DNA from 2 places in the Dehalobacter sp. TeCB1 genome. Region 2 is predicted to be linked to the other one. Evidence: predicted binding sites of a transcription regulator. Region 2 holds the regulator's gene; the other holds the start of a gene.

Region 1 (11,362 bases), on a different contig from region 2:
TTAACGGGTATTTTAAGGTCAAGTACAATTTGAAAAAAAGAGAAAAATAACAGAGCAAGCTGCACAGACACGGGAGGTTGGAAAGAATGTCAGTTAGAATTATTACGGACAGTACAAGTGATCTCCCCGGCTATTTGATAGAGAAATATAACATTATTGTCGTGTCGTTGAAAGTCCTGTTTGGGGAAGAGGAATATAGAGACGGCGTTGATATTACCAACGAAGAGTTTTATGCCAAAATGGCAAGACATAAAGAACTACCGACGACAGCCCAGGTGAATCCGGGTGAGTTTGTCGAGGAATTTACCAAACATGTAGACCAAGGCGATGAAATCATCGGTATTTTTATTTCTTCCAAGCTGAGCGGAACGTATAATTCCGCTGTAATGGCCAGGGAGATCATAAATAAGGGCAGAATCTATGTAATCGACTCTAATAGCGCTACTTTCGGACTTGGACTATTGGTCGTTGAGGCAGCCGAGATGGCTGCTGCAGGTAAAAGTGCGGAGGATATTGTTCAAACAATTGAGATTCTGAAAGATCAGGTTCAATTCTATGGCGTTATTGACAATCTAGAGAATCTGAAAAAAGGCGGAAGACTATCAGCGACCAGTGCATTTGCCGGCAGTATCCTGGGTATAAAGCCAATTATTTCTATCAAAGACGGAGCGGTCATTGTCGTAGGAAAAGCCAGAGGAAGAAAGAAAGCCTTCTTTTGGATTCTGGAGAACCTAAAAAACAACCATGTGGATTTAAATAATAAGAGAATTTGTATTGCGCAGGCTGCAGCACCTGAGAGTCTGGAGGAATTTAGACAGATCATTCTCAAAGAATATGTGCCAAAAGAAATTGTGGTATTTTCGCTGGGCCCTGTGATTGGAACTCACGCTGGCGCAGGCTGCATAGGAATAAGCTGTTTCGGATAGGGAAGCAGACCCGTTTATGATGATTCGCCCCGCATCTTCAGTAGGAGGTGCGGTTTTTTAGCATCACAAAAATAGAATTTACGGATAGAGGAAAGAAAAGAATGAATAACGGTAATGATAGAATTGACAAATATATTTATATATCTTAATATTCAAATATAAGAATATGGAGGGGATTTGCTTGTTGACTTATAAGGATAATCTGGTTTATTTCGAAGAAAAGGCGGATATATTAAAAGTACTTTCCCACCCTGTCCGGCTTTGCATTGTCAAAGGCCTGATGGAAAATGGGGAAAACAATGTAATGAGCATGCAGAATTGTCTGAGTATTCCGCAGTCGACAATTTCTCAGCACCTATCTGCGTTGAGAAATAAGGGGATCATAAGGGGTAGACGCGAAGGACTCGAGGTTTTTTACTCGGTTCAGAATCCGCTAGTGAAAAAGCTGATCCATCTGATGTTTTTCGAATGATGCTAAATATTTGAATTTGAATATTAAGCCAATTAAACTAAAAAATAAATTATTGAAAATAATATAGGGTCGAGGAGGTCGTTATCTAATGCGTAAAAAAATTGTGATTGTCGGTGGGGTGGCTGGAGGAGCAACCACTGCTGCAAGATTAAGAAGACTCGATGAAAAATCGGAAATTGTTATATTCGAAAGAGGGGAACATATTTCTTTTGCGAATTGCGGACTGCCCTATTTTATTGGAGGCGTGATTAAAGGACGGGATAAACTTCTTGTCCAGACCGTTAAAGGAATGACAAACAGATTCAATCTGGACATCCGGACAAAATCAGAAGTAATCGCGATTAATCGGCAGGATAAAAAGATCCAGGTAAAAAACCTCGACACGGGTGTCGTCTATGAGGAAAGCTATGATATTCTAATTCTTTCGCCCGGAGCGAGTCCTATCGTTCCGGGGATTGAGGGCAGCACCGGAAACCCGAGGGTATTCTCGCTTCGAACAATTCCCGATGCCGAAGCCATTGACAGTTATATTGATCAAAATCAGGCCAAAACAGCGGTCGTTGTAGGCGGCGGATTTATCGGCCTGGAAATGGCCGAAAACCTGAAAGAACGTAACCTTGATGTCTATCTGGTTGAAGCTACCGATCAGGTACAGCCCTCACTGGATTATGAAATAGCGAGTCTTCTGCACACCCATCTCCGCGAAAAAGGTGTCAGGATGATTCTTAAGGACAGTGTCGTGAAGCTTGAAGGATCAAAGGTCTATCTTCAGAGCAGCCAGGAGATTGAAGCAGATATGATCGTGATGGCTATCGGCGTTCGTCCGGAAAACATGCTCGCTGTTCAGGCCGGCCTGGAGACCGGCGAAAGAGGAGCTATCCGGGTCAATGGATATCTGCAGACCAGTGATGAAAACATCTATGCAATCGGTGATGCGATTGAAGTAAAAAACTATGTCACAGGACTTCCGACAAACATACCTCTGGCCTGGCCGGCAAACAGACAGGGCAGGCTTCTGGCCGACAATTTGTATGGCAACCGTAAGCCTTACCGGGGGACTCTAGGAACTTCTGTTGCCAAAGTATTTGATTTGACGGCCGCTTCCACGGGCATCAATGAAAAAACAGCAGCTAAAATGGGAATACCGTATAGGGTCATTCATATTCACCCCAATTCCCATGCCGGATACTATCCAGGTTCGACAGTGCTCGATATGAAGATGGTCTTTACTGAAGACGGCAAAATACTTGGTGCGCAGGCCGTCGGGCGCAAGGGTGCAGAAAAGAGAATTGATGTAATTGCAACGGCTATCAAAGGCAATTTAACGGTTTATGACCTTCAGGATCTGGAATTGGCCTATGCACCGCCTTATTCCTCAGGGAAAGACCCGGTCAATATGATTGGGTATGCCGCGGCCAATTTGCTGGATCATATGGTCAAGACTGTTCAATACCATGAAATCGACGATATTGTCGCTGCTGGAAACATTTTGGTTGACGTCAGGCAACCTGAAGAAGTAGAACTGGGCAAGATCAACGGGTCAATCAATATCCCGCTTCCGGAGCTCAGAAAGAGGCTTGGGGAGTTGCCGAAAGATAAGCCGGTTTACCTGACGTGCCAGATTGGCCTTAGGGGATATATTGCGGCTAGGATCCTTCAACAGCATGGTTATGACCCGATCAACCTTGACGGAGGTTTCCGGACGTATACCAGTGTTTACTGGGCGGTTGAAAAGAAGGATAAAGGAGCGGTAAAAGTTGATGATACCGGAAAAGCTTTTACCGAATCCCCGGAGGCCAAAATCGCAGCGGATAAAGTGATCGACTGTTGTGGTCTACAGTGTCCTGGACCGATCAAACAGGTATTTGAAAATATGAAACTCCTAGAAGGAGGCCAGGTCCTGGAAATCTTGGTTACGGATCCCGGCTTTGCGAGGGATATTGAGGCCTGGTGCAGCAAGACCGGCAATACGCTGCTTAAAACAGAATTAAACGGGGATTATCTGAAAGCCTATCTGCGCAAAGGAAGCGTGAAGCCCGCCGACCAGCCGCAGGTAAACGTTGTGGTGGAGGAAAAACCCAAGAGCGCGACGCTGATTGTATTCGAGCAGAATATGGATAAAGCCTTGGCCTCATTTATCATTGCAACCGGTGCGGCATCCATGGGTAAAGAAGTGACGATGTTTTTCACATTTTGGGGGCTGAATATTCTTAAGAAACATGACGCGCCTAAGGTAAGCAAGGATTCCCTGGAGAAAGCCTTTGGCATCATGATGCCCCGCGGACCAAGAAAACTGCCTATCTCCAATATGAATATGGGTGGTATGGGTGCGAGAATGATCAAGTATGTCATGAAAAAGAAAAATGTTGATAGTTTAGAAGAACTGCTGCACAATGCGATGAAAATGGGTATTAAGATCGTAGCCTGCTCCATGTCGATGGATGTGATGGGCATCAAGAAGGAAGAACTGATCGATGGCGTAGAAATCGGCGGTGTTGCCACAATGCTTGCCAAGTCTGAGGAATCAAACTTGAATCTATTTTTCTAAGACATAAAATAGTTAATTTTTAAGATCTTCCAGCTTTATTGAGGAAAATAATTTATGTAATTTCCACTGAAAATATGGTAGATTATTAAGTACAGACTTAGTACCTGATATACCATTATAATTATTTTAGGGTTTACAAGTATTAGAAGGTATTTCGCAGGGCACGTCTAAATAGTAACGTCTGAATATGTTTGAAGGTAGATGGGCGTGGAAAAGAAAAAGCTGGAGATCACAGGAGTGCTATTTGCCGGAGGAGAAAGCAAAAGAATGGGCCAGAACAAGGCATTCCTTGAGATAGGCGGAAAACCGCTTCTGGAAAGAAATCTGGAAGTGCTGGACAGTATCTGTAGTGAAGTCCTTATCAGCTGCAGGGAGCCTGAACAATATTCTGGATACGGTTATCAGGCGGTTGCCGACCAAATCAAAGGTAAAGGGCCGATGGGCGGGCTGTATTCCGTCCTTCCGGTGGCTAAGTATGACTATGTCTTCGTGGCTGCCTGTGATATGCCGTTCTTAAACAGTGAAGCCATTGCCTATATTTATGAACGGATTGAGGATTATAAGTTGGTTCTCCCGTATGTTCGGGACAGACTACATCCGCTGCACGCCTTTTACCACAAAAAAGTGCTTAAAGTTGTCGAGAAACGGATTAAAGAGGACAAACTGCGTCTATTTGATATTGCTGATGAATGCAGGCATAAGATCGTGAATATTTCTGAGGAGATGGAAGGCAGCATGCTGAAGGAAATGATCGAGGAAAGTTTCCTGAATGTCAATACGCCTCAGGAGTGGGAACTCATTTTACAAAAAATCCAATAATGCTTTGGGGAGGCTGGAATGAAAAAGATTGAGGCAGTAATTCGCAGCAATAAACTTGACCAAGTGGAAAAGGCGCTTAGTAATTTGGGAATCAGCGGGATTACCGTATCTCAGGTACTTGGCTGGGGAAGGCAGAAAGGGAATATCACCGAGGTTTACCGCGGAACGGAAGTATCCGTCCGGCTGCTGCCCAAAGTCAAACTCGAAATCATTGTCAATGATTCGGAAAGTGAAAGCGTTCAGGAAACCATCAGGGAGAATGCCCTAACCGGTAAATTTGGCGACGGCGTCATCTGGGTGACCGCTGTTGAGGACTTTCGCCGGATCCGTACCGGAGAAAATTTTCTTGATTAAAATCTGCTAACAGTAATGAATAAATAAGGAAAATTACGGTTATTCTATATAACGTATTTATTAAGCGTTATAGCAATTTAAAGATTGATGAAGAAAATAAGTGATAATCAATTCTAATCGTCCGTAGTTATGCGTGGATGGGGTTGCAATACTACCAGACGTTGCATATTATTATACCTAGGTATTAGCACTCATCTTGATTGAGTGCTAACAATAAAGCGAAATATAAAAATATAAAGGTTTCAAGGAGGGAAATTATTTTATGAAACTCAAACCGTTGGCTGACAGGGTAATTATTAAAGCGGTCCCGTCTGAGGAAAGAACTAAGAGCGGGATCATTATGCCCGACACCGCAAAAGAAAAGCCTCAGGAAGGCGAAGTGATTGCCGTAGGTCCTGGAAAAGTTGAAAAAGGGGAAAGAATCCCAATGGAAGTTAACGTCGGCGACCGCGTGATTTATTCTAAATATGCCGGCACAGAAGTTAAATATGACGGAAACGAATATTTGATTTTAAGAGAAGCCGATATTCAGGCAGTCATTGGTTAAGTAACAGCCCAGTATTACTTATCAGATAACATTCCAAAGTATTTTTTGATAGAATTAAAGGAGGAACATTTAGGTGGCTAAACAAATCATTTTTAACGAAGATGCCCGCCATGCCATGGAGCGTGGTGTCAATAAGCTTGCGGAAGCTGTCCGCGTTACATTGGGACCCAAAGGCCGCAATGTTGTTTTGGATAAAAAATTTGGTTCCCCGCTAATCACCAATGATGGTGTGACGATCGCCAGAGATATTGATCTGGAAGACCCGTTTGAAAATATGGGAGCACAGCTTGTAAAAGAAGTTGCTACCAAGACAAACGATGTAGCCGGTGACGGCACGACCACAGCGACCGTTCTGGCTCAGGCCATTATTCGTGAAGGTCTGAAGAACGTTGCTGCCGGCGCTAATCCGATGGAAATCAAACGCGGTATTGAAAAAGCTGTAGAAGCGATTGTTGCTGACGTTAAAGCAAATGCCAAGACTGTAGAAAGCAAAGAAGCCATAGCTCAGGTTGCTTCGATTTCCGCTTCTGATACAACGATCGGCAGTCTGATTGCCGAGGCTATGGAAAAGGTCGGCAAAGACGGTGTTATCACTGTTGAAGAAGCCAAAGGCATGACCACTGAACTGGAAGTTGTTGAAGGAATGCAGTTTGACCGTGGGTATGTTTCCGCCTATATGATCACCGATACCGATAAAATGGAAGCTATCTTAAACGATCCATTCATTCTGATCACCGACAAGAAGATCAGTGCGATTGCAGATATCCTTCCTGTTCTGGAAAAAGTAGTTCAGGCTGGCAGACCGCTCCTGATCATCGCTGAAGATCTGGAAGGCGAAGCTATGGCTACCCTGATTGTCAATAAACTCCGCGGAACCTTTACGGCCGTAGGCGTTAAGGCTCCCGGTTTTGGAGACCGCCGCAAAGCGATGCTCGAAGACATTGCTGTTCTGACCGGCGGACAGGTCATCACTGAAGACCTCGGCCTCAAACTGGAAAATACTTCGCTGGATATGCTCGGACGCTGCCGACAGGTCAAAATAACCAAGGAAGAAACGACCATCGTTGATGGCAACGGCGACCAACAGGCTATCAGTGCCCGTGTTGAATCCATCAAGAAAATGATTGAAGAAACAACCTCCGACTATGACAAAGAAAAACTCCAGGAACGTCTGGCTAAACTGGCCGGCGGCGTTGCCGTCATCCAGGTTGGAGCAGCTACCGAAACTGAAATGAAAGAAAAGAAACTGCGCATTGAGGACGCTCTGGCAGCTACTCGCGCCGCAGTCGAAGAAGGCATTGTTGCCGGTGGCGGCACAACTTATCTTGATGCAATTGCTGCACTTGATAACGTTGACGTATCCGGCGATCAGAAAACCGGAGTGGCTATTATCCGTAAAGCACTGGAAGAGCCTGTCAGACAGATTGCTAATAATGCTGGTCTCGAAGGTTCCGTCGTTGTGGAAAAAGTCCGCAACAGCTCTAGAGGCGTAGGCTTCAACGCGATGACTGAAGTTTATGAGGATATGATTGCAGCCGGTATCGTTGACCCGGCGAAAGTAACCCGTTCGGCTCTGCAGCACGCAGCTTCGATCTCCGCTATGCTCTTAACCACAGAGTGCCTCGTTTGCGACCTGCCTGAGAAAGAAAATCCAGCAGCTGCCATGGGCGGCATGGGTGGCATGGGCGGAATGGGCGGCATGATGTAGGAAAAGACCAAACCCATTGATATATCATGCGCTGATAAAAAATATCCCCTACGGGGTAGCGTGAAGGTGATAAAAATAATCTCCTGGTATAGGGGTTATAATAAATCCTTCGGTTAGAGGTTTCTCATTAGTTTGCTGAACTTTTGGGAAGCCTCTTTCTTTTTTTTGTCTTATCATAAATGGTTAATCAATCTCATAAAATAAAATTGTGAACAAAAAATCTATAAGGAATTTCCCTTATAGATGGGCAAAGCAACCATATTGCTTGGTGTAAAAAGTAGTTCAATTTGTAGGCGGCTACTTTTTACACATAAGGCTAGATCTAGGCAAGTTTTTAATTAAATACATAGTTTAATTATTTGGATAATCAAAGCGATCAGGCTTACAAGAAGGGAACAGGAACCAAAAATGATCATCATTGTCTGATAGAGTTTTGTCATAGTCCAATTCCTCCTCTCAAGAAGAATTGGTTGCTTTACCTTTGGAAATTTATTATTCTAAATATATTTGTAGTAGTATATATGCTAGTTATACAAGTTTAGACTTAAAATGTTTGTCTTAAGAATTAAGTAGACTGTCCGAGATGGATGGTCTTTTTAGAGAGTTCGGTGAACGTCTTTGGGTATCTCCGTTGTTTTCGGGGACAGGTTAGGAATGGCCAAATATCTTTCCTCGCAAAAAAACTTTGCAGAGGAACTTGGCCTACTAATTTAGTCATATAAAAAGCGGGATGGCACCTTAAATACTTATTTGGTTAAAGATGGAAGAATAGAATATGCTCAAAAAATCTCCTCTGAAAATATTTTATAGAAAGAGGAGGTTATCTTTTATGGTGCAAACTGCGAAAAGCCCGCCAAACCATAATCATGGAAGTTCAACGCATACATCCTGCGATTACGGGCATTCTCATCAATGCTTGGATATTTCGGGAATAGCTATTTCAACCGGTGATAGTCATGTTCATCATTCAGAAAATTTCGTTTTGTATGAGCATGGACATACGCATTACTACAAAGCTGTTTCGAGCCCTTCAATTCCGCTGAAGAATGGATGGCATGCGCATAATTGGGATTTCTACACGACCGTAGACAACGGCCACCGACATCGAATTTCCGGTGTGGATATGGCGACTCCCGGCTTTTGATCCATTGATTTCGGATTTGCCAATAGGCAATCGTATAATCGATAATTCAGCCCAAACAGGAATTACCAGTAATACCTTGATTTAGCCGGTCATAATATTAAGTAAGAACTCCGCCAGGAGGGCAAGGTATGAAAAAGAAAATCATTGTCGGTTCCATCATCATTTTTTTGTTCGTCATTGGAGGAATGATTACCATAATGCGTCAGCCCGATCCGCAGCAGCTGGTTATCTTGGGCCTGGAAAACCTGAACAAAGCCAATTCATTTTCTTATGCTTTAACGCAGCAGCAGACAGTGGATGGCAAAGCGCGGTTACTGACGAGGATTACCGGCTATAAGAGCGGTGAAAACATTCAGATTCAGGGTCAGCTGGCGGGAAGCAAAGTTGAAATGATTAAGGTGGGTGATGTTCTCTACAACAAGGACCCTTTCAGCAAAGCGTGGGTAAAATTCAGCGATGTATCAGTTGCCCAAAAAGTCTTTCTGGTGGAGCTTAACCCTTTGGCCAGTCTGCAGTTGAAAGAGATCGGTGAGGTGATGCTTAAAGGAGAGAAAGAACTAAACAGCAAGAAATGCTGGGTATGCACGCTAAAACCAAGTGTACAGAATCAGATGATGGAAACTCTATGGACCGGTTTTGAGTACACGCTCTATATCACCAGAAGCACCAAAACTGTAACGCAGGTTGAAGTGAGAGCGCAAAACAAAGAAACCGGAGAACCGATGACCCTGATCCTGGAATTTAAGGATATCGGAAGAAAGATTTCAATCCAGCCGCCTGAAACGGCAGAGTAAATGTCTGGCTTCATAAAAGAAGGTACTGCAAAAACGCTGTTCGAATGCAGTTTTTGCAGTATCTTCTTTTTTATCCTGTTCAACTTGTGATATAATTCAGTGGTAATAGCTTAATGGAGTGGTAGGAATGGAAAGAAAGATTGCGAAGGTGCTGATAACCGAGGAACAGCTAAAAAAAAGGGTGGCCGAACTGGGTGAACAGATTACCAACGAATATTTTGGCAAGGATCTTCTGACCATTGGTATTTTTAAAGGGGCTGTGCCTTTTTTTGCAGATTTGATCCGGCAAATAAGAATTCCGTTGAGATATGATTTTATGGCCGTTTCAAGCTATGGGAGCTCCAACCGTTCTTCAGGAGCCGTCAGACTACTGAAGGATCTGGAAACCAGTGTCGAAGACAAACACGTCCTGATTGTTGAGGATATTGTTGATACAGGGCTTACGCTGAAATACTTGAAGGAAAACCTTCTCGGGAGACAACCCTTAAGCCTGAAGATTGTCACGCTTCTGGACAAGCCGGAGCGGAGACAGGTCGATATTCAGCCTGATTACAATGGCTTTGTGATACCAAATGAGTTTGCAGTCGGCTATGGGCTTGATTATGACGAAATGTACAGGAACCTCACGTATATTGGCGTTTTGAAGCCCGAGGTTTATGAGAAATGATATCAAAAGAGATTACTCCATTTTACTGCCAGTTAAGAAAATCATATCATAAGTCTCAGTACTGAAATGTTGAAAGGATGATGCAAGTGGAACGTGAACTGGTGTTGGTTCTTGACTTTGGTGGACAGTATAATCAGCTGATTGCGCGCCGGGTCAGAGAAGCAAAAGTATATTCAGAGATGATTTCATATAAGACCCCTGTAGAGAAGATTAAAGCCATGGCCCCGAAAGGAATCATTTTCTCGGGAGGTCCTGCCAGTGTCAATCAGGAGGGCGCGCCTTTCATTGACCAGGCAATCTATGAACTGGGGGTACCGATCCTCGGTATCTGTTATGGCATGCAGCTGATGACCGTACAGCTAGGCGGACGTGTGGAGAGACCGCAGGCCCATGAATATGGGAAAACAGAAATCACGATTGAATATAATGAAGGGGTCTGGCACGGACTCAAAGGTGCTCGTCAGTGTTGGATGAGTCATGGGGACTCAGTGCTGGAACTGCCTGCCGGTTTCATCCGGGCTGCCTTTACTGCCAATACGCCGGTTGCGGGAATCTACTGTCCGGAAAAGAACTTTTATGGCGTTCAATTTCATCCGGAAGTCAAACATACCCCGGAAGGACAGGCAATGCTTGAAAACTTCCTGTACAGGGTATGCGGCTGCCAAGGCAACTGGACCATGGAATCCTTTATTGAATCCCAGGTACAGGAGATCAGGAAGAGAGTCGGAGATAAAAAGGTCTTATGCGCGTTAAGCGGCGGGGTCGATTCTTCTGTCGCCGCAGTACTTGTTTATAGAGCGATCGGGGATCAGCTAACCTGTATTTATGTCGATCATGGATTTATGCGCAAGAATGAATCGGAGCAGGTCAAGGATACGTTTATTGGAAAGTTTCACCTGAATCTGGATTTTGTCGATGCTTCGGAACGTTTTATGGCTAAGGTGAAAGGAATTTCCGAACCGGAAGAAAAACGCAAACGGATTGGCAATGAATTCATCAGGCTGTTCGAAGATGAAGCCCGTAAGTTAGGCCAGATTGATTTTCTGGTACAGGGTACGCTTTATCCGGATATTGTAGAAAGCGGCACCGAAACAGCTGAAACCATTAAAACGCACCACAATGTTGGCGGGCTGCCTGAAGATATGCAGTTTGAACTGATCGAACCTTTACGGATGCTTTTCAAGGATGAAGTCCGGGAAGTCGGACTGGAACTTGGCTTGCCGGAAGAGATTGTCTGGCGCCAGCCATTCCCAGGACCGGGGCTTGCAATCCGTATCATCGGCGAAATCACGCCGGAAAAGCTGGATTATTTAAGAGAAGCGGATGCAATTGTCAGGGAAGAGATTATTAAAGCCGGACTCCACATGGAGGTATGGCAATACT
Region 2 (11,362 bases):
TTGTCTAAAACCAGATCGTTGACCAGAACCCGCTTATACGGGGAACGGCCCATCACAAAGGTCGAGATCGCGAGCAGGGAGTAGAACCAGCCGCGGGTCTGATCGATCCCTTCACAGATAAAATCAGCCGGGAACAGTTCATGGAAGTTCTCTTTGTTTTCAAACGGATAATGATGCTGAGCATAGGGCATCGCGCCGCTGTCAAACCAGCAGTCAATGACTTCACTGACCCGGGTCATCGGTTTGCCGCACTTTTCACAGCGGATATGAACATCATCGACGTAAGGTCGGTGCAGTTCGATGGTTTCATCAATCTTTTCGATTGCTTTTTCCACAAGTTCTTTGCGGGAGCCGACCGAAGCAGTATGGCCGCATCCGCAGCGCCAGATATTCAGCGGAGTCCCCCAGTAGCGGTTACGGGACAATGCCCAGTCATTGACATTTTCAAGCCAGTTGCCAAAACGTTTTTCACCGACAAAGTCGGGATACCATTCAACTGTTTTGTTATTGGCGACAAGCTGATCTTTTAGTTTGGTCATCGCAATGTACCAGCTTGGTTTGGCGTAGTACAGCAGAGGGGTCTGACAGCGCCAGCAGTGCGGGTAATTATGCTCCAATTTTTCCTTTTTAAACAGTTTGCCCTCGGCATGCAGCCACTTGATGATATCCAGGTCGGCATCCATCACAAAGCTATCCTTCCAAGGCGTTGCGATAAATTTGCCCGATTCGTCCACCGGTTGAAAAACCGGCAGGTTGTAGCGCTTTCCGGTGTTATAATCGTCTTCACCAAAAGCGGGTGCGGTATGGACGATCCCGGTACCGTCCTCTGTCGTGACATAATCGGCAGTCGTCACAAAAAAAGCCTTTTTGTCGGCGGTTAAGAACGGCATCAGCTGCTCATACTCCATATATTCAAGCTCAGTGCCTTTTAATTCCTGCAGGACTTCATAATCGTCGCCGAGTACTTTCGGTGCAAGCGTCTTCGATAGATAATAAATCTCATCATTGCTGCGGACTTTGACGTAGGTTTCGGTCGGGCTTACCGTCAGTGCAGCATTGGAGGGCAAGGTCCATGGTGTGGTCGTCCAGGCCAGAAAATACTCGTCATATTCTTGGCGTTTGAATTTGACAATGACTGTATTCGTTTTAATTTCTTTATAGCCCAGCGCGACTTCGTGGGAAGCAAGTCCGGTTCCACATCTGGAGCAGTACGGAAGAATCTTGTGACCTTCGTACATATATCCTTCTCTGAAAAATTTGTCCAGAATCCACCAGACACTTTCAATATAATTGTTATCCAGGGTAATATACGGATGATCCAGATCAATCGAATAACCCATCCGGATCGTCATTTCGCGCCACTGTTTTTCATACGTAAACACAGAGTCGCGGCATTTTTCATTGAACTGGGCGATCCCATACGCTTCTATACCTTGTTTGTCGGAAAGATTCAACTGTTTTTCAACTTCGATTTCCACCGGCAGTCCGTGCGTATCCCATCCCGCCTTCCGTTTGACCTGAAAACCTTTCATGTTCTGATACCGGCAGACGGAATCCTTCAGTGTTCTCGCCATGACATGGTGAATACCCGGCTTGCCGTTGGCTGTAGGCGGACCCTCATAAAACACGAACGGTTCCGCGCCTTCGCGGTTTTCGATTGTCTTCTGCAGAATATCAATCGAATCCCAGTAATCTGATATTTGTTTTTCCCGTCCAGCAACGGGGTTTTCAGCTAAAGATTTAAATTTTTTCATAGAGATTCTCCTTTATCAATTCATTAATGACTAATTAGTTCCTCGTCAACCCTCAAGTTATCATATGAAAAAAGTAAAAATCCCTAAGTATGAATAACTTAGGGACGACTAAACCGCGGTACCACCCTGATTATATGTCTGAGGTACATGAAATTACGTCAAACACATCACTCTTACCCGTTAACGCAGGGCAGGCGAAACTTCTTACTGGAACCCTGTTAATTGATCACTTGACAGTGACAAGGTACATATTTCTGAAGTTCAGCTCCCGGGTGATTTTCACTTGAAAGTCGGACGCAATCTCTCAGCATTTGATTGCTTTCTGTGGACTTCCTTTTAAGCTACTGTCCCATTCCTTGCTGTTTGATACTTGAATTGTCTTCAAATTATATCTATTATATGACATCCCATGCAAAAATGCCAAGTACATCTTAAAAATTCTGCACTGTATAAATTCAGCGTTAATGCAGGTGTAAAATATTAAGGATATTTCAATGTTCTAAGACAGGTTTGTCCTTCATATTCCTAATTATGGAAAGGAGGAGATTATCCTGTTTTTTTGGAATACCCGTCTGAAAGCTGTTGGGGTCATACTACTCTTGGCGCTGCTTGCATTTTCTGTTTACTTTTGCATTTCCAACGATAGTTTTCAGTATACCATAAAAATATTGTCTGAAAAAAGTTTTCCGTTTGAGCTTATACTTCTGGAAGGCGCCCCGGGGATGTCTTATCCACAACGAACCTATATCAGTGATACACGGAATGCTGCTGCAGGGATCGGAATGTATTTGCTGACCGGAGTCAACATATCCGACGCTCGGACGTATTTTTTAAGTTTCTATGCACCTCCTTCCGAAGGGCCGACCTGGCTGGGCTGGGCCTATTATCCCAATGATCCTGAAATGGAGGGACCACTGCTCGAACCCCTCGATAATCCGTTTTATCATGATCCTGAACCGATTAAAAGTGCGCAGGATGTCCTGGTAAGCATCTATCACACCCACAGTGCAGAGTCCTATTCGGGGGATGGCGGTGCAGACCGGTCAGCTGGAGGTGAAAACGGAGATATTGTGGAGATTGGACAGCTATTGACTGAAAAATTGAACCAGGCAGGAATCAATACGGCACATTCCGAGGAGGTTAATGATGCTGTCTATATCCAGGCCTACAATCATTCCTATCTCGCAGCAAAAAAAATGCTCGAGAAAAACCCAACAACCCGTTTGCTGATCGATCTTCACCGGGACGGACTTCCTTCCCAGGTGGGCAAAGATACTGCAAAGATTAACGGACAGGAGTGTGCCAGAGTCATGATTGTGATCGGTCAGAAAAATCAAAACTGGGAAAAGAATGATGCAATTGCGCGTGAAATTATTAAGATTGCGGAAAAAAAATACCCGGGACTGTTTTTCCCGAAAATCCGCTATGCCTCAGAAGCACGCTATAACCAGTATCTCACGGACGGAGCAATCCTGCTGGAAATTGGCAGTCAGCTAAACACGTTGGAGGAAGCACAGGCTGCAGCCGGACCGATAGCCGAAGTATTGAAGGAATATCTCGGTAAATGATATAATTTGCAGTGAGTGCATTTCTTTGTATATAGAAAGGTCCTTCAGCATCATTATGACAAACAATCAAAAAATGATGAAAGCGGCAGGCTTCATGATGGCTGCCAACCTTGTTTCCAGGCTTCTCGGTTTTGTCAGGGAATCCCTGATGGCAGGCCTGTTTGGGAAAACGGCGGCTACAGATGCGTATAATACGGCTTTTATTCTTCCGGACCTGCTCTACTGGCTGTTGGTCGGAGGGGTGTTGAGTGCTGCCTTTATCCCTGTCCTATCCGAATATATTGCCAAAGAAAAGGAAAAAGAAGGATGGAAAGTCGTCAGCTCGGTAACCAATGCGACATTTCTTCTGCTCTGTATCCTGGTTATCGCAGGCATGCTGCTGACTCCGAAGTTTATTGAGATGCAGGTACCCGGATTCAGTCCGGCGAATAAGGAACTTACCATCTATCTTACCCGCATCTTACTGCTGCAGCCGGTCATTCTGGCTTTGAGCGGGATTACGATGGGTATCCTGAACTCGTACAAAATATTTTGGCCGTCCGCGCTGGGGACGGTCCTTTACAATGCCAGCGTCATCCTATTTGGGGCGCTTTTTGCTAATTCCGGTGAGGCCCGGAGTATCTCCGGTTTTGCGTTTGGGGTCGTGATCGGCGCTACGGTAAATTTTCTTGTCCAGGTCCCTTCCCTGCGCAGGGTTGGCTTCCGCTACTATCCAATGATCGATTTGAAACATCCCGGGGTCCGGAAGATCATGGTCTTGGCTGTCCCGATGATTATCATGTACACCTTGAATCAATTCCAGGTCATTGTGAATTCCAACCTCGGTTCTGCGCTTGATCCGGGAAGCTTGACTGCGATCTGGTACTCTTACCGTCTTTTCCAGGTCCCGGTCGGCATCTTCGCGCTGGCCATCGGTGTCGCTGTTTTTCCGACCTTAACAGAGCAGGCTGCTCTGAAAAAGGCCAAAGACTTTCTGGAGACGATCTCGAGTGCAATTCGTCTGATTATCTTTATTACGGTTCCGATATCCATTGGGATGGTCGTCCTGCGCTTCCCTTTGATTCGGGTTCTGTTCCAGCATGGTGAATTCAGTGCAGGGGATACGGATATCATGGCTGTGCCGCTGCTGTATTTTTCGCTGGGGATCACTGCTCAGGCTATTATTCAGATTCTGCCGCGTGCTTTTTATGCGATGCAGAACACCTGGATTCCGGTTATTCTTGGTCTTATCGCCATGGCTGCCAGCATAATCTGGATGTACATTTTAGTCGGGCCTTTGGCTTGCGGCGGCTTGGCCCTGGCTGTAACCCTCGGAGCCATTATGCAGATGCTCCTGCTGTTTATCGTACTGCGCCGCAAACTCGGCAAAATTGACGGGCGCAGAATCGCAGCCGTGTTTAGTAAAACACTGGCAGCCGCTTTGGCCATGGCAGCTGTCGTCATGATTTGGGCGAATCTGCTGACCCTTTGGGTCGGAATTGGCAAAATGGGATCGACGATTGTTTTAATCAGCGGAGCACTCGTAGGCATGCTCGTGTTTTTTATAGTTGCCCGTCTGCTGAAGATGGAAGAGTACCAAATGGCCATCGAGATGCTGATCAAACGACGCAAATAAGGAGGGCTGGGGGGCAAAAGGACTCCCCCTGTCCCCCCGGCATTCCGGAGCCGCCTTGCTTTTCAAGGCGGTAGTTTGGTATAATGATATGCTGGCATTATATTCGGGGAGAGAAGAATATCCATGGCAAACGCTTCATCTAAAATCAGAAATTTTTCGATCATTGCCCATATCGATCACGGCAAATCTACTCTTGCCGATCGGCTGATTGAGTATACCGGAACCATGTCCACCCGGGAACTCAAGGAGCAGGTTCTCGACTCCATGGATTTGGAACGGGAGCGTGGTATTACCATCAAATTGCAGGCAGTTCGTTTGCGCTACAAGGCAAAAAACGGAGAGGTCTATGAGCTGAATCTGATCGATACTCCCGGACATGTTGACTTTTCTTACGAAGTTTCCCGGAGTCTGGCTGCCTGCGAAGGGGCTTTGTTGGTGGTCGATGCGGCCCAGGGTATTGAGGCGCAGACTCTTGCCAACGTCTATCTTGCTTTGGAAAATGACCTGGAGATCATTCCGGTTATTAATAAAATAGATCTGCCAAGCGCAGAACCTGACAGAGTCAAACAGGAGATTGAAGATGTGATTGGGATTGACGCGAGTGAGGCGATCCTCGCATCGGCCAAAGTGGGGATTGGGGTCGAAGAGATCCTGGAAGCCATTGTCCAGAGGATTCCTCCGCCTAAGGGCGATGATGAAGAACCTTTAAAGTCATTGATTTTTGACTCAAAGTTTGATTCCTACAAAGGTGCGATCCCTTATATTCGATTATTTGACGGTAAAGTCTCCAAAGGAACGAACATCAGGATGATGTCCACCGGAAAAATGTTTGAAATCACCGAAGTTGGTGTTTTTACCCCAGGAATGACGATTGTCGATGAGCTGAGGGCAGGCCAGGTTGGCTATATCGCGGGCAGTATCAAGAATGTCGGGGATACCCGGGTCGGGGATACCGTGACGGATAACGACCATGCGGCGGCGGAACCGCTGTCGGGCTACCGCAAAGCGGTATCGATGGTTTTTTGCGGCCTTTATCCGGTTGAAACTTCCGACTTTGACAGGCTGAAGGATGCGCTGGAGAAACTTCAGTTGAATGATGCGAGTTTAATGTATGAAAATGAAACGTCCGCAGCGCTGGGTTTTGGTTTTCGCTGTGGTTTCCTGGGTCTCCTGCACATGGAAATTATCCAGGAGAGACTCGAGAGGGAATTTGGCCTCAGTATTATTACGACCGCACCGAGCGTTGTTTATAAAGTAAATACCACAGCCAAGGAACAGGTCTTTATCGATAACCCTGCGCTTCTGCCGCCTGAAGGAAAGATCGAATCGATTGAAGAGCCTGTGGTCAAGGCTACGATTATGGTACCCTCCGAGTACGTAGGCACCATCATGGAACTGAACCAGGAGAAAAGGGGTACGTTCCTGAACATGGATTACATCACCGCTTCGCGCGTAAGTCTCTATTATGAGCTTCCGTTAAGCGAAATTGTATATGATTATTTTGATCAGCTTAAATCCCGGACCAAAGGGTATGCGTCTCTGGACTATGAACTGATCGGATACAAGGAAGCGGATCTTGTGAAACTCGATATCATGCTGAACGCTGAAATTGTTGATGCACTCTCCTTCATTGTCCATAAAGACAAAGCATATTCTCGTGGACGCAAACTTGTTGAAAAGCTGCGCAGCCTGATTCCGCGGCAGATGTTTGAGATACCTGTTCAGGCCGTGATCGGTGCCAAGGTCATTGCCAGGGAGAATATCCGGGCTATGCGCAAAGATGTTCTGGCCAAATGCTACGGTGGTGACATTTCCCGGAAACGCAAACTGCTGGAAAAGCAAAAAGAAGGCAAGAAACGCATGAAACAAGTCGGCAGTGTGGAAATACCCCAGGACGCTTTCATGGCAGTGCTCAAGATGGACGATTAATTTTACTTTGCTCGGGTTAGACCCAAGGCAGCACCTCCTGCGCTGTGCTCCGCTTGGCGCTGGACATCCATTACGGTGACTTAGTCTGCAGCTTGGGAACGTAAATATTAAAAATCGCTGTATTAGGTGATTCGTATGACTTCTTTATATGTTCATGTTCCGTTTTGTGTAAAAAAATGTTCCTACTGCGCATTCTATTCGGTACCTTATACTGCTCCCATTATCGCAGACAGTAAAATATTCGGTAGCGTAGATGGGGCTGACCATATGTTATTATCAGACCCGGCCTCCGATTTGGTCTTCGTCTATTTGCGCGGACTGGAGCGGGAGCTTGAGTTGCGAGCTAAGGAAGCCTCCCAGGGGGTTTCTTCTCTTTTTATTGGGGGCGGAACGCCCACAGTTCTGAATGCCAGTCAGCTTGATCGGCTGCTGAATCTGATTTACCGGTATTATTTTAAGGCCCTGAGCCGGACAGACTCGACAGAACTATCTGATCCGATAAGGGATCCCCGTATCCATACTTCCAGAACCGGTCAGGTCCTAGAAAAAACAATTGAGTGTAATCCCGGCACACTTGACCGGGAGAAATTGATGCTCTGCCGGACGTACGGGATCAACCGGATATCGCTCGGCGCTCAGAGCTTTGATGACCGTCTGCTGAAAAGCATCGACAGAATCCATACCGTGGAGGATATTCACAGGAGCGTCACCCTTATCAGACAATCGGGGATAGATAACCTGAACCTTGACCTGATTTTTGGACTTCCGGGACAGAGAATGGGAGATTGGCAGGATACGCTTCGCCAGGCCATCGCATTGTCGCCTGAACACCTTTCACTCTATGCACTTACGCTTGAGGAAGATACCCCGCTGCATAAAGAATATGCATACAGTCAGGCAGGCAGTCCGGACTGCAAGGAAACCTTGGATGGCTTGAACAGCCGGAATCGCCTGGATCGTCTGCCGGATGACGACTTGCAGGCCGATATGTACGAATGGGCGGTTTCTTATCTTCAAAGCTGCGGCTATGGCCGCTATGAAGTTTCCAACTTTGCGAGGCCCGGTTTTGAATGCAAACATAACCGGTCTTATTGGCGAGGGCAGGATTATATAGGTCTTGGACCGGGGGCAGTCTCATGTCTGAACAACGTTAGAACCAGGAATCCAGAGGATATTGCCGGTTATACCCGGATATTGGAATCTGGACAAAGACCTTTGGACCCTTCGGCAACCGAAGTACTGACCAGAGAGCAGCAGATCTCTGAATTTATGATGCTGGGGCTGCGTACGGCAGATGGAATCGACACCGCAGAATTTTCTGCAAAATTTCAAACGGAAATTCAGGATATTTATGGACAAATTTTGCAAAACTATATTGATAGAGATATTTTCCGACTTGCCGAAGGCAGGTTGAAAATTAACCCTGCCTGCTTTTTCGTGCTCAATGCGGTTCTGGTGGATTTCATTTTGTAGCTAAATTTAACGATGATCTAAGCTGAATTGCAGCTACATTGTACACGATTCGATGATTATTCCTCTTGACATTATTTTACCATCATGCTAAATTATGTTCAGATGATTAGCACTCACCTTAGTAGAGTGCTAACAAATCAATCGGAGGTGGCACTTTGATGGAAATGGATGAAAGAAAACACAAGATTTTAAAAGCGATTGTGCAGGATTATATTGCCACCGCGGAGCCTGTCGGTTCCAGAACCGTTTCCAAAAAGTTTGAGCTGGGGGTGTCTCCGGCGACGATCCGCAATGAGATGGCAGATCTCGAAGAGTTGGGACTTATTGAACAGCCCCATACATCTGCAGGAAGGATTCCTTCCGACTCAGGCTATCGCTATTATGTCGATTATCTGATGGACCCTTTGAGCCTGAACCATGATGAAAAGAAAAATATCAACCAGGAGATCACCAGCAGACTCAGCGAAGTGCAGGAAGTCATCGAATACACCGGAAAGCTTATTTCCCAGGTGACGAACCTGACCAGTATTGTACTTGGACCAAAAAGCCGAAACGGTATTCTAAAGAATTTGTATTTTCTCCCCTACGAGCAGGGGAAGGCCATCATGGTGACCGTGAAAGAGAATGGTTCGGTAGAGAATAATATTGTCGATATCGGTTCGGATACAAGCCCGGAGGAACTTCAGATTCTGGCGAATATTTTCAACCAGAAAATGAGCGGAACCAGGGTACAGGATTTGAAAAAAGGCCTGATCAACGAAATATACAGCGAGCTTTCCAGAAAACGCCGCATTATTGATGGAATGATGGGTATTTTGGAAAGAATGTTTGATGATAAGGATGGAGAGTCCGAAGAACGGGTCTACCTTGGCGGGACATTAAATATGCTTGATCAGCCTGAATTCAGGGATATCAATAAAGTTCGAAGTCTCTTTTCCGTATTTGAGGAGAACAATAAGCTGAAGGAGCTTCTAAGTCATGACCAAAAGGGATTAAGTATCATGATCGGAGCGGAAAATGCTGATCAGGTATTTAAAAATTGCAGTATCATATCTGCAACCTACCAGATTAACGGGAAACAGATTGGTTCAGTGGGAGTTTTGGGTCCGACCAGAATGGATTACGGCAAAGCGATTGCGATTGTAGATTATATGACAAACAGCTTGACCGAATTGCTGACAGAGAGGCACCGGAGGACCCGGACTTAGATCAAGAAGGGAGGCAACTGCGTGAACAAAGAAAAAACAAATCAAGCGTCTGCAAACGCTCAGGAAGATAAAGAAAACCAGAACATTGGGCAGGAGAATGAAGAATGCCTGACTGAGGAGATTGATCCTGTCGATCATTTGCAGCGCCTGCGTGAGGAAATTGAAGAGCATAAGTTCAAAGCGGAAGACTATTATGCCCAGATGCAAAGACTGAAAGCTGAATTTGACAATTTCCGCAAAAGAACTCAGAAGGAAAAAGAAGACACTGCCCGATATGCTTCGGAAAGGGTCATTCAGTCCCTGCTGCCGGTCCTGGATAATTTTGAAAGAGCGATTGCTTCCAGTCGAAAAAACAAAGATTTTGAAGCATTATCCCAGGGTGTGGAAATGATCGAAAGAATGTTTGTGAAAGTTCTGGAAGATGAGGGGCTCAGAATCATTGAAACCGTCGGCCAGGAATTTGATCCGAATCTCCACGAAGCCCTGCTGAAAGAAGAATCCGACCAGCCGGAGAATATGATTCTGGAAGAACTTCAAAAGGGATATTATCTGAAGGATAAAGTGATCAGGCCTAGCCGGGTCAAAGTTTCAGGCTGATAGTATTAAGCTAAATCTCAGTCTGATCAAAGAGTATATGAGTTGAAAGAAACGAAAAATACGATATGAGAATTTGCAAGGAGGAAATCAAATGGGTAAAGTAATTGGTATTGACTTAGGAACCACCAACTCTTGTGTTGCAGTACTTGAAGGTGGTGAACCTGTTGTAATCCCTAATCCTGAAGGAGCACGTATTACACCTTCAGTCGTCGGCTTCTCCAAGAACGGCGAGAAACTGGTAGGTCAGGTGGCTAAACGCCAGGCTGTTTCCAATCCGGACAACACGGTTAGTTCAATTAAGCGTCATATGGGCACTAACTATAAAGTGACTTTGATGGATAAATCCTATACACCGCAGGAAGTATCTGCAATGATCCTGCAGAAGCTCAAAGCTGATGCGGAAGCTTATCTGGGGTCTTCAGTCACTCAGGCTGTCATCACCGTTCCGGCGTATTTTACCGACGCCCAGCGTCAGGCTACCAAAGATGCCGGCACGATCGCCGGTCTTGAAGTTCTGCGTATTATCAACGAACCTACTGCAGCAGCACTGGCTTATGGACTTGACAAAGAACATGACCAGACCGTACTCGTTTACGACCTTGGCGGCGGAACATTTGACGTCTCGATCCTCGAACTGAGTCAGGGAATGGTCGAAGTTAAAGCGACAAATGGGAACAACCTTCTCGGCGGTGACGACTTTGACCAGCGTTTAATGGATTACATTGTTGCCGAATTTAAAAAGAGCAACGGTGTTGATCTTGCCAAAGACCGGATGGCCCTGCAGCGTCTGAAGGAAGCTGCTGAAAAAGCCAAAATTGAGCTTTCCGGCGTTGCCCAGACTAATATTAACCTGCCGTTTATCACAATGTCTGCTGAAGGGCCGCTTCATCTGGATATGAATATCACCCGCGCCAAATTTGAAGAGCTTGTAGCAGATTTGATCGAAAAAACAATGGGACCTACCCGTCAAGCGATGGAAGATGCCAAACTTTCCTTCAACGAAATCGATCAGGTGATTCTTGTCGGGGGATCTAGCAGAATCCCTGCAGTCCAGGAAGCCATTAAGAGAATTAGTGGCAAGGAACCACATAAAGGTGTTAACCCGGATGAAGTCGTTGCGCTCGGCGCGGCTATCCAGGGCGGGGTTCTGGCCGGTGAAATGAAAGATATTGTTCTGGTTGACGTTGCCCCGCTTTCCCTCGGGATTGAGACCCTGGG

What was found. Region 2 encodes HrcA, which represses chaperone genes, less so after heat shock. Its sites were predicted from a motif close to TGTTAGCACTCNNNNNNNNNGAGTGCTAACA; they were not measured.
Region 1: groES (co-chaperone GroES) is a predicted target of HrcA. The motif match lies at 5,302-5,332, and genes of this name have one in related genera.

Annotation. Positions count from the first base shown of each region.
Region 1 covers NZ_MCHF01000005.1:24,201-35,562, reverse strand. Annotated here, with positions in the region: gene A7D23_RS01165 (winged helix DNA-binding protein) at 1-50, shown strand, start outside; gene A7D23_RS01160 (DegV family protein) at 87-926, shown strand; gene A7D23_RS01155 (metalloregulator ArsR/SmtB family transcription factor) at 1,108-1,398, shown strand; gene A7D23_RS01150 (CoA-disulfide reductase) at 1,487-3,946, shown strand; gene A7D23_RS01145 (molybdenum cofactor guanylyltransferase) at 4,154-4,765, shown strand; gene A7D23_RS01140 (P-II family nitrogen regulator) at 4,784-5,119, shown strand; gene groES (co-chaperone GroES) at 5,382-5,666, shown strand; gene groL (chaperonin GroEL) at 5,740-7,374, shown strand; gene A7D23_RS01125 (YmaF family protein) at 8,204-8,518, shown strand; gene A7D23_RS01120 (hypothetical protein) at 8,647-9,312, shown strand; gene hpt (hypoxanthine phosphoribosyltransferase) at 9,440-9,979, shown strand; gene guaA (glutamine-hydrolyzing GMP synthase) at 10,066-11,362, shown strand, end outside.
Region 2 covers NZ_MCHF01000036.1:7,057-18,418, reverse strand. Annotated here, with positions in the region: gene ileS (isoleucine--tRNA ligase) at 1-1,754, opposite strand, end outside; T-box leader at 1,852-2,120, opposite strand; gene spoIIP (stage II sporulation protein P) at 2,477-3,322, shown strand; gene murJ (murein biosynthesis integral membrane protein MurJ) at 3,378-4,937, shown strand; gene lepA (translation elongation factor 4) at 5,061-6,866, shown strand; gene hemW (radical SAM family heme chaperone HemW) at 7,002-8,339, shown strand; gene hrcA (heat-inducible transcriptional repressor HrcA) at 8,498-9,547, shown strand; gene grpE (nucleotide exchange factor GrpE) at 9,569-10,144, shown strand; gene dnaK (molecular chaperone DnaK) at 10,236-11,362, shown strand, end outside.